DNA from 3 places in the Paenibacillus sp. FSL R7-0189 genome. Region 2 is predicted to be linked to each of the others. Evidence: riboswitches for the same ligand, from Rfam matches in the RefSeq annotation. Region 2 holds a riboswitch; each other region holds the start of a gene.
What was found. A riboswitch is a leader RNA that binds a small molecule or an ion and turns the genes downstream of it on or off. The one in region 2 is predicted to bind cobalamin.

Region 1 (3,286 bases), 340 kb from region 2:
GTCATTTTCTTTTCTTTCAAATAATAAGTCAGATACTCGAAGAATTTAAGCTTCTCGCCCTGTTCAATCACACCTGTGTCTTTATCGAAACCTAATAAACCAAATTCGCCGACGATGACAGGGATGCCTTTAGCTACAAATGTATTGTAAACGTTATCAAAAGTTTGAGTGATATCGTTTTTTGTATCTTTTTCAAATGTGGTGTAACCGGCAATGTTCACACTAAAAGGCCAGAAGCCATAGAAGTGAACGGTCGCAATAATATTCGGATCGTTTAGAGCCGTAATCGTCTTATAGAGATGATCCATTCTTGTTTGTGTAGGTGAAGACTCTAATGAAGGCAATACAAGTGGGCGGAGGTCGTTTTTCCCACCGGATTTCCGCACGATCTGATAGAAGGAGTTATTGAGTTCAGTAAGCATTTGCTCCATTTTTGCTTCGTCTGTGCTTCCACCATCGGTGAACCGAGGCTCATTTATGCTCTCGAACATCAGCTTATCTGATTTGTCCTTAAAGCGATCGGCAATTTGAGTCCAGGCTGCATTATAACGCGCCAGCGTTTCATCGTGTTTTTCTTCCATATGGCTTACCCATAGCCAGGAATCATGATGGACATTAATCATGACATAAAGCTTGGCGTCCAGTGCCCAGCCGACAACTTCTTCCACACGGTCGAGGTAGGCTTTTTCTAGGGTATAGTCTGGTGCCGCACCCATGTGAGTATCCCAGGTCACAGGAATCCGAATACTTTTATAGCCTTGAGCGGCGATCTTTTTAATAAGTTCTTGGGTCACACGAGGATTGCCCCAGGAGGTTTCGTCCTCACCTGTAGCATCTAAAGTATTACCGAGGTTCCATCCGGGCTGCATTTCGTCTACATAGGATTGGATCTTACTCTTTGGCGCTGCCTTAGCTTGTTGCTCATCCTTAGTTGCAGCTGCAGCCATGGATGAGAACAGAGAGAGCAGAAGAGCGGTGACAAGTGTCAATGATAAGAAGGATTTCTGGATTCGCGTAGTCATTGAATTCTCCTTTGTGAGATAAATTTAGGATGCTTGGACCTGGCTTTGACGCTGTACTTGGTGGTTAGATGAACACGAACACCTCCAATGTTATTTTTGTAAACGCTTTCTGAATATACCCTAACATAGAATTCACTCAGCGAGTACCTTACTAATTTGTGGCAAATTCATATAAGAATTAGTGATTTAAATTAATTTTCCCCACAGTTGGATAAAGAAATTATTTAAATATCCCTACTCGTAGAAATTGGTTATTCAATAGGATTATCTCTAGCTGCCCGTTATACAAAAAAGAAATATAACATGACAAAAGCATATATATTAGATATGATGAAGCATGAAAATTTAAAATTAGAAATAGGTGCCAACTATGAATGTTGCGGAAGTACAATCATAGATTGGTTAAATGGAAAGCGGGTGTGAATCCCGCGCGGTCCCGCCGCTGTGAAAGAGGAGCCCTTGCAAAATGCCACTGGGAAACTGGGAAGGCAGTAAGGGTGATGATACTTGAGCCAGAATATCTGCCTTTTTCTGTTACACCATCAAACTCTACGATCGATAGAGAGGTGCTTGAATAGTGTTGGCCATCTATTATTGTGGTTCACTATCTTAACCTCTTGACGTTTATGTTGAGTGGTTTTTTTGTGGTTATAAGAAAAGTTTATTCTGTTTTTTATCATAGGTATGAAGGGAAGGGTTATGGAAAAATGAAGAAAAATAAGTTTTTAGCGTGGTTACTCATTGTAGCTATATTTATCACGACATTCTCTACAAGTGTTATCCCGGCTCAAGCAAATGGAGCAAGCTCTACTCTTAAAGGGTACGTAACTGTAGCCGTAGAGAAATTCACCGTAGGCCAAGGGTATATTAAGGAACCTATTAAAGTTCCGATTTATGAAGGCGATAATGGCGCATCTTTAATAACACGTGCGCTAGGAGATGGGAATTATAGATATTTAGGAAATATAGATAGTGGTTTTTATTTATCAGAAGTTAAAGATAGTGGCAGAAGCGAAGTCAATATTCCACAATATATTTTAGATATGATTTCAGCTGATGGGAATACAGTCGGCACTAAAGCAGACCCAGAGTGGTTAAGTCAGTTTGACTATACTTCCATGTCGGGTTGGATGTATGCAGTAAATAATGTGTTTCCTCCGTTTGGGATGACCGATTATAAGCCTCAAGACGGTGATATCATTCGAACTCAGTTCACCACTTATGGCTATGGTTCTGATCTTGGCGGCTGGGGAGAAATCCCAGTTCAACTTGCCAATAAGGATGCTTTAACTGCGGAAATCGCCGAGATTAACAGTGACCCTAATAAAGAAACTATTTTGGACAGACCAGTAGTACAATCGGCAGTTTATCAAGCCTATTCCGTGCTCGAAAATATGGCAAGCTCTCAAATAAGTGTAGATCATGCACTTGTAGGGCTTAACCATGCATTAGACATAGAACCCCCTGTTATTACAGTAAGTGGCATACAAGATAAACAGGAAGTATCCAATAAAGAAATAAGCTTCAAAGTAGCTGTCACAGACAATGTATATAGTGACATCATTCCAGAAGTGAAGCTGAATGGTGTTACTTTATCACCTGCGAATGGGGAGTACAAAGCTTCTCTGAATTCAGGCAGTAATGCAATTACTGTAACGGCTCTTGACGGAGCTGGAAACAAAACAAATGTAACTTATCAAGTTACTTACAAACTGGAAACTACAGTTGCCGTCAAACAACAGTTAGATAAAAGCCTTGCCTATATTCTAAACACTGTAAAGAATCCGTCGTTTGGTACAGGTAGTGGAGAATGGTCGATCCTTTCTCTGGCACGGGCGAACTATACAGTACCTAACGGTTATTACGATCTTTATTACAACAATGTAGCGACGAAAATAGCATCGATCATTAAAGAGGATGGAAAACTCGACGCCAATAAAAGCACAGAGAATTCCAGAGCGATTCTAGGGCTTACCTCTATCGGAAAAGATATCACAAATGTTGCGGGATATGATCTGAGAAAAGCACTCGCTGATTATCAATATATCCAAAAGCAAGGCAATAATGGTCCGATTTTTGCTCTGATTGCGCTAGATAGCCATAACTATGAGATCCCTGTAGTTGATGGAGTTACAGAACAGACCACAAGAGAAAAACTAGTTCAGTATATTTTAGATAAAGAGGTTAAAAAAGGTACAGAAGAAGCTGGTGGCTGGGCATTAGGCGTAACCAAAGCCGATGTCGATATGACTGCGATGGCGATG
Region 2 (3,286 bases):
TTCAGAATGACATAATTGTCACATTGCTCATTATTTCAGTCTTAAGGGGGCTTTGGTTTGCAAAACACAAAATATTAAGTATAATGTTACTGTCGAAACGCTAAGGCGTCTGTACAGGATGGCTACCTGGCACTGATGATGGCAGGCCAAGCGCTTTATAAAGTTTTCTTTATGTGTATTTATACTTTAGGAGCGTGGTTATCTATGAAAATTAATATTACCGCACATTTTAACATTGATATTACTTTATCTCTTCATCTGTTAGCCGTAGCCAGTCTTGCTTATGAACTCAGTTCACTGACGAGCTCGTGAAATTCGAGCGAAAAGTATCTGTACTAAGACACCTTGTGGTGTCTTTTTTATTTTTATAGTAATTACCATCTAACCAATCTGCCCCCGCAAGAGAAAAGCAGCTTATGCTGCTCCTCCTCCACCATCCTTCATTCTGACTGCTGTCAGCTTGCGACACACCTTCCATCTGCTCGACAGTGACCACTAGTCATACCGTTTTCATTAGCGATTTCGCCATGTCTTATCTTTTAGAAGAATGTTAGAAGCCAGGGGATTTAATGAAAAATGACGCGGTCCCGAACCCTCGGAAATCCGCGCCACATATGGTTTTTTGGGATGCTGGTGAAGGGAATTGAACCCCCGGCCTACGCATTACGAGTGCGTTGCTCTACCCCTGAGCTACACCAGCTTAAAGCTGATTTTTCTGTCAAACAAAAAATATTATACAACTTTCAGCCAGAAACGCAAGCCTATTTCTCCCTGTTTTCCGCCCTCCTAAACTGCTAATCCACCTGTAGCTTACGCTCCACAGACTCTAACTTTCCACGGCTAGTGGAGGGTTTATCGCGGCGGTCGTCTATTTTAAGTGAGGTAGAGACACGTTCTGCACCTGCGGCAAAAGGAGACTCATGCAAAGCTTCTACCGCCGCAAAAATGCGTTGCAGAGGCCCTTCGATGATCGTCCCCATGGACGTAAGTTCATATGTAATCCCTTCTACTGTCTTCAGCACCCGCTGCATATCCGCAACATAGCTGCTAAGACTGGTACTGCCTGTTCCAATTGGAATAACTGTAACTTCAGCAATAGGCATGAGAATACCTCCTCGAAATTTTATCGAATCTATCTTCTTCCATTGTAACAATTCCACCGCTCTGTCACAAACTAAGCAAGATTATCCTCCCTTATCTCTTCTATTTCTTCTGATTACTCCAAAATATGACTTTGGGCTAAGAGTATTTTCTCATGCGCAAATTCTAGGGTCATCTGCACTATATTTATGGACTCTTTGTGGCATCTTTTCGGACAATTTATGAATCATTTCGCATCTCCCTGTGGATCAATTGTGGATTACTTATGGACAGCCTGTGGATCATTTGTGGAGTACTTTTAAAGAACCCGCTCCCCGCGCGGGTTTTCTAAAAAACTGTTTACAAACACAACATCTTGGGTTATTTTTATCTAACGACAACAAAATATAGTGGAGACAGGCGCTTTGATCCTTAACCGGATTTAGAGCTTAATAGGGAAGCGCGGTGAGAATCCGCTGCGGTCCCGCCACTGTAACCGGATGGCCTTCTTAAGCTTCTGGGAAGCTTGAGAATCCACATCTCCCGGCAGATGCCACTGAGGGTTAGGAACACCCTTGGGAAGGCGCCGAGAGATCCCACGGAAGCCAGGAGACCTACCTGTTTCGACGACACCAACTATTGATGCCTGCGAGGAACAGGGATGGTGTCCGCATGCGGTCATCTACGTAGAGACCTCTGCAAATATCCGTGTGGATATTTACATAACGCATCGGGCATTTTCTGCCATCCTCGGGTAGGGGATGCTTTTTTTATGTAATCAGAACAAATATACGACTGCTTATGGCAGTCCAACTTCCTATGGATATATGGATTTGATGATAGATGTTTTTCTTTTATACTGAGAGGAGAGCTGTACAATGACGTTGTTGGAGAGACAATTTAATGGAGTAGAAAATGCACGGGAAGTTCTTTTAGAAGAGCTCATTGATTTAGGCCGGGATATTATCGACAGTCGGGATATGGACCTATTGCGCGAGAATGCCAATTTGAATGGAGAGAGTTTCTCCGGTAAAATGAGCAAGTTCGGCAGTGAATATTCAAAATGGTACGCCCGCAATTTTACGATGCCGCCGCAGCTAGTGCAGGCTATTGATGACAATGTCGTCTATGTGCATGATCTGGATCAATACGCGATTGGAACGACGAACTGTATTTTTATCCCGTTTGATAAACTTCTCCGTGAAGGTTTCAATACCGGCAACGGCAGCGTTCGTCCTCCGAACTCAATAATGACTGCTATGTCTCTGGTAGCGATTATTTTCCAATCCCAGCAAAATGCTCAATATGGTGGTGTATCCGCCAATAAACTCGACTATGATCTGGCACCTTATGTAACCAAATCCTTCGCCAAGCTGTTCCGCAAGGGTCTGGATTATTTTGAAGAAGGACAAGCTGATGAATCTTTGGGCGAGATTACGATGAGCCGGACCGATCTGGCGGAGTTATATCCAAGAGCGTTCCGTTTTGCACTAAAGGAAACCGAAATCGAAACCCTGCAAGCGGCTGAAAGTATGGTACATAATCTGAATACCATGTCCAGCCGATCCGGTGGACAAATACCGTTTACCAGCATCAACTACGGTACTTGTACTTCACCAGAAGGTCAGCTTGTGATCAGTTCTCTGCTAACAGCAACTATGAACGGACTTGGCAGCGGAGAAACACCAGTGTTCCCGATTCAAATCTTCAAATGCAAGCAAGGAATCAATCAACAACAAGGCGATCCTAACTATGAACTGTTCCTAAAAGCGGCTGAATGTTCTGCGCGCAGACTATATCCAAACTTCGCTAATCTGGACGCTCCGCTCAACTTGCAGTATTATGATCCAAGTGATCCTGATACGGAGTTCGCTACAATGGGCTGCCGAACCCGAGTGCTCGGTGACCGTTTTGGTCGTAATCATTGCTCTGGAAAGGGCAACCTTTCCTTTAATACACTGAATCTGGTTCGGCTAGGTCTGGCACACGGCACAGTAACAGGCAGACGTACCATCGCAGACGAAGCTGGCTTCTATGAAGATCTAAATCATTATATGGATATTGCGCTGGAAGGACTTCTTCATCGGTTCCACATTCAAACCGCACAAAAAGCTAAAGCTTCCGATTTCATGATGCGAGAAGGCGTCTGGGAAGGCGGCGAGCATCTTGCACCTGATGACACTGTAGGCGATCTGCTAAAGCATGG
Region 3 (3,286 bases), 510 kb from region 2:
GCAGCCGATTTCGACTCTTAATCTCCGGCTCCATTACGGGTATTCTGGTGATTATTGCAATTATCGTATTCAGTATGCTGCGTCCGGATGATACGAAGACGGCTCTGCCGGGAACAAGCCCTGAGCCGACCCCTGTTCAGAGTGCAGGCAATGTGCTGCCTCCGGCTTCAGTATACTTGAAGGATCAGAGCGGCGAAGGAGATAAGGGGAGCAGCATATTGGTGTTCACCTTCGCAAGTGCAGATGACTGTGTGCAGTTTCAACCGACTGAGATTAGTTTAATGTCTTCGTCTACAGAGATAGATAAAAGCTTTAAGGTCGCTGCTACGAATGGGACTTGTCCAGTGCCGTCAACGGATGGGACGGATGAGAGAAACGCCGCTGACGAGTCAGATGCCGCTGGCACTACTGGAGGAACAGCAGAAGGTGCAGATGCTACTAATGCTGTAGCTGATGTATCTCCGTCTCCTACGCCTTCCTCTGATGCTGAGGACAGCACTGGGTTGCCTTCCGCAACAGCTGTGACTGAAGGGGAACAACCTTCCTATCAGGTTGAGGTTACATTGGAGCCTGGAGCGACAATTTTAGAGAAAAGTATGATCAAAGCCGGAAGATTTACATTGATCGTAGATCCCGATCCTAATATTCCACCAGCTTCTGATTCAAGTGCTGAACCTTCCCCAACTGCAAGTCCGGAAGGAACAGTCGAATAACAAGCTTTCTGAACAGCAATACCTACCGGCAGGTGGCGTATTGCTGTTCATTTTTTTGCTGCCCTTACTAAGCTTTTCTATAGACATGCTATGTATTAATAGATATGATTATGGATGTCAAAATAAGATACTACATACTGGAAAAGGTGCAGACTCTATCAATCTAGTCGTCTGCTTAAAAGGGAAGTCCGGTGCAAGAGTCCGGCGCGGTCCCGCCACTGTATGTGCGGAGTTTTTCTTCTATAAGCCACTGCCCCTAAGGTAGGGTGGGAAGGTGAAGAACAGCGATGAAGCATCAGCCAGGAGACCTGCCTTTTTCGTGAGCGTTTCTATTCTTCGTGGGGTAAGAATGTGGAACATATACAGATGGACTGTTGGCAGGAAGCAAGCGCCTCAGCCTCGATTTGTAATCTTCCCTGACCGCCCTCCAAAGGGGCGGTCTTTATGTTATGCGTCTTATTCCCAGCAGTACCCATTCTTATACAGAAAGAGGTTAAACAATGAAGAAAATCATGTCTTCCAAGTTTGTAGCACTTGGGCTGGCCTTATTCATGGTCATTTCAATTCTAGGAACATCTCTTGCTCCGGCAGGACAAATATTTGCAGAAGCGAGCGCTGGCTCCGGTCTGGAAGCAACTGCTGCGGAGCGGATTAATGTTGCGGATGCGACTTATGCGGCTGCAGAATATCTCTTGAAAGGTGGCGTGCAATCGGATTGGCAAGCTATTGGATTAGCGCAAGCAGGATATAAGCTGCCAGCCAGTTACCATTCAGAGCTTGAGAAAAAAGTAAAGGATGCAGCTGGCAATTTCGCCAATGTAACCGATTATGCTCGAATCGTGCTCGCAGTGAGAGCGATTGGTGCAGATCCTACTAGCTTTGCTGGTAACGGAACGACTCCTGGCTATAATCTGATTGAGAAAATTTATAATAACAGCAAGCTCAGTGAACAGACGCTAAATAATCCGGTATATGCTTTACTTGCGCTGGATTCTGGTAAATATAATATCCCAAGTGACGCGAAATGGACGGCGGATAAGCTCCTTACGGAGATTCTCTCCAAACAGAATCCGGATGGGGGCTTTGCATTAACCTCAGGCGCAAGTGAGCCTGATATGACAGCGATAACCTTGACGGCTCTGGCGGCACATAAAAATAATCCCGAAGCCTACTTAGCAGGGCTACAAGCCGTAGCTTGGTTATCTGCAGCTCAAGATAGCCATGGGGGTTACGGTGACAGTGCTGAAAGTAGCGCACAAGCAATCCTTGGACTCGCATCCTTCGGAGTTGATCCTAGTGGATTAGAATACACCAAAAACAAAGTGGATCTAATGGAGAACCTGCTTAGCTATCGTCTAGCTGATGGTAGCTTCACCCATAGCCGTGGTGGAAGCAGTAATGTTCTGGCGACAGAGCAAGGACTTCAGGCGCTGGTTGCGTATAATTTGCTGTATAAAGGAAGCAACAGTAAGCTATACGATTTTTCCAAATCCTCCGTTCAGAGCTCACTCATCTACGCTCCTGTAACGATTGAGGGACCACGGGCCACGTTGGCACAAGGGTACGCCTATGCTGGCAACGCACTTGGAGCGTTAGAGAAGCTGGCGCTTCAAACGAACTTGCCGATCACGAATCCTTCGGGCAGTTATGTGACTGGCATCGGAAGTATTGCTGCTGGAAGCTTTGGTGGTTATGACGGATGGATGTATGTTGTATCACGTGACGGAAAATGGATTAATCCCGATGTAGGCATGAGTGATTTTGTACTTAAAGATTCAGATCAGGTACTGGTTTATTATGCCGGAGATGACACTAAACTTGTGGATTCCGTTACCCTTTCCAAACAAAATCTTAAAGAGGGCGATTCTTTTACTGTCACTGTAACTAGTAAGACGTGGAAATGGGACGCTGCTACGAATACTACCTCTCCTGTAACGGCAAAAGCTGCGGGTGTTCAGGTCCAAATTGGAGCTCACACGGTAACGACGAATGCTAAAGGTGAGGCCGTATTCTCAGGAAATGTGCCCGCAGGTGACTATACACTGTCTGTAACTGGCTACCGCGAAGGTAAAGCGCCAACGGTTGCTAAATATACAAAAGCTATAAAGGTAACTTCTAAGAATGTAACAGCTTCTCTTACCGTTGAAGGCCCGGAAGGATTGATTAGTGAAGGGACTTTAAAAGCCTCCAATGCTCTTGAAGCGTTGCAGCAACTAGGATCTACCGATGATTTTAAAGTAGATATCACCAAATCGTCTTATGGCAACTTTGTATCAGGTATCCATGGAGTTTCGCAAGGTACTTACGACGGATGGTGGAGCTTCGTAGTATCACGCGGCGGGGAGTGGATATATCCAAGTGTGGGTATGGATGCGTTCGAACTACAGGAATCCGATCGTGTGCTTGTCTATTATGCAGGTGAAAATACACAGGTTATAGATTCTGTGGCGCTTTCCCCAACGCAGCCAAAAGCTAATGAAGCTTTTACCGTAAAGGTTTCCCAGAAAAAGTGGGTGTGGAATCAGGACAGCTTCACTTCTGATCCGGTTACCTCACCAGCTGCAGGTGTGCAG

Region 1: another riboswitch for cobalamin. It lies ahead of MKY63_RS06590 (S-layer homology domain-containing protein); the one in region 2 lies ahead of MKY63_RS08060 (anaerobic ribonucleoside triphosphate reductase).
Region 3: another riboswitch for cobalamin. It lies ahead of MKY63_RS05920 (DUF4430 domain-containing protein); the one in region 2 lies ahead of MKY63_RS08060 (anaerobic ribonucleoside triphosphate reductase).

Annotation. Positions count from the first base shown of each region.
Region 1 covers NZ_CP150223.1:1,531,558-1,534,843, reverse strand. Annotated here, with positions in the region: gene MKY63_RS06595 (cellulase family glycosylhydrolase) at 1-1,022, opposite strand, end outside; cobalamin riboswitch at 1,365-1,566, shown strand; gene MKY63_RS06590 (S-layer homology domain-containing protein) at 1,730-3,286, shown strand, end outside.
Region 2 covers NZ_CP150223.1:1,875,066-1,878,351, forward strand. Annotated here, with positions in the region: tRNA gene MKY63_RS08050 (tRNA-Thr) at 629-700, opposite strand; gene MKY63_RS08055 (MTH1187 family thiamine-binding protein) at 795-1,103, opposite strand; cobalamin riboswitch at 1,482-1,717, shown strand; gene MKY63_RS08060 (anaerobic ribonucleoside triphosphate reductase) at 1,959-3,286, shown strand, end outside.
Region 3 covers NZ_CP150223.1:1,364,074-1,367,359, reverse strand. Annotated here, with positions in the region: gene MKY63_RS05925 (hypothetical protein) at 1-713, shown strand, start outside; cobalamin riboswitch at 841-1,044, shown strand; gene MKY63_RS05920 (DUF4430 domain-containing protein) at 1,214-3,286, shown strand, end outside.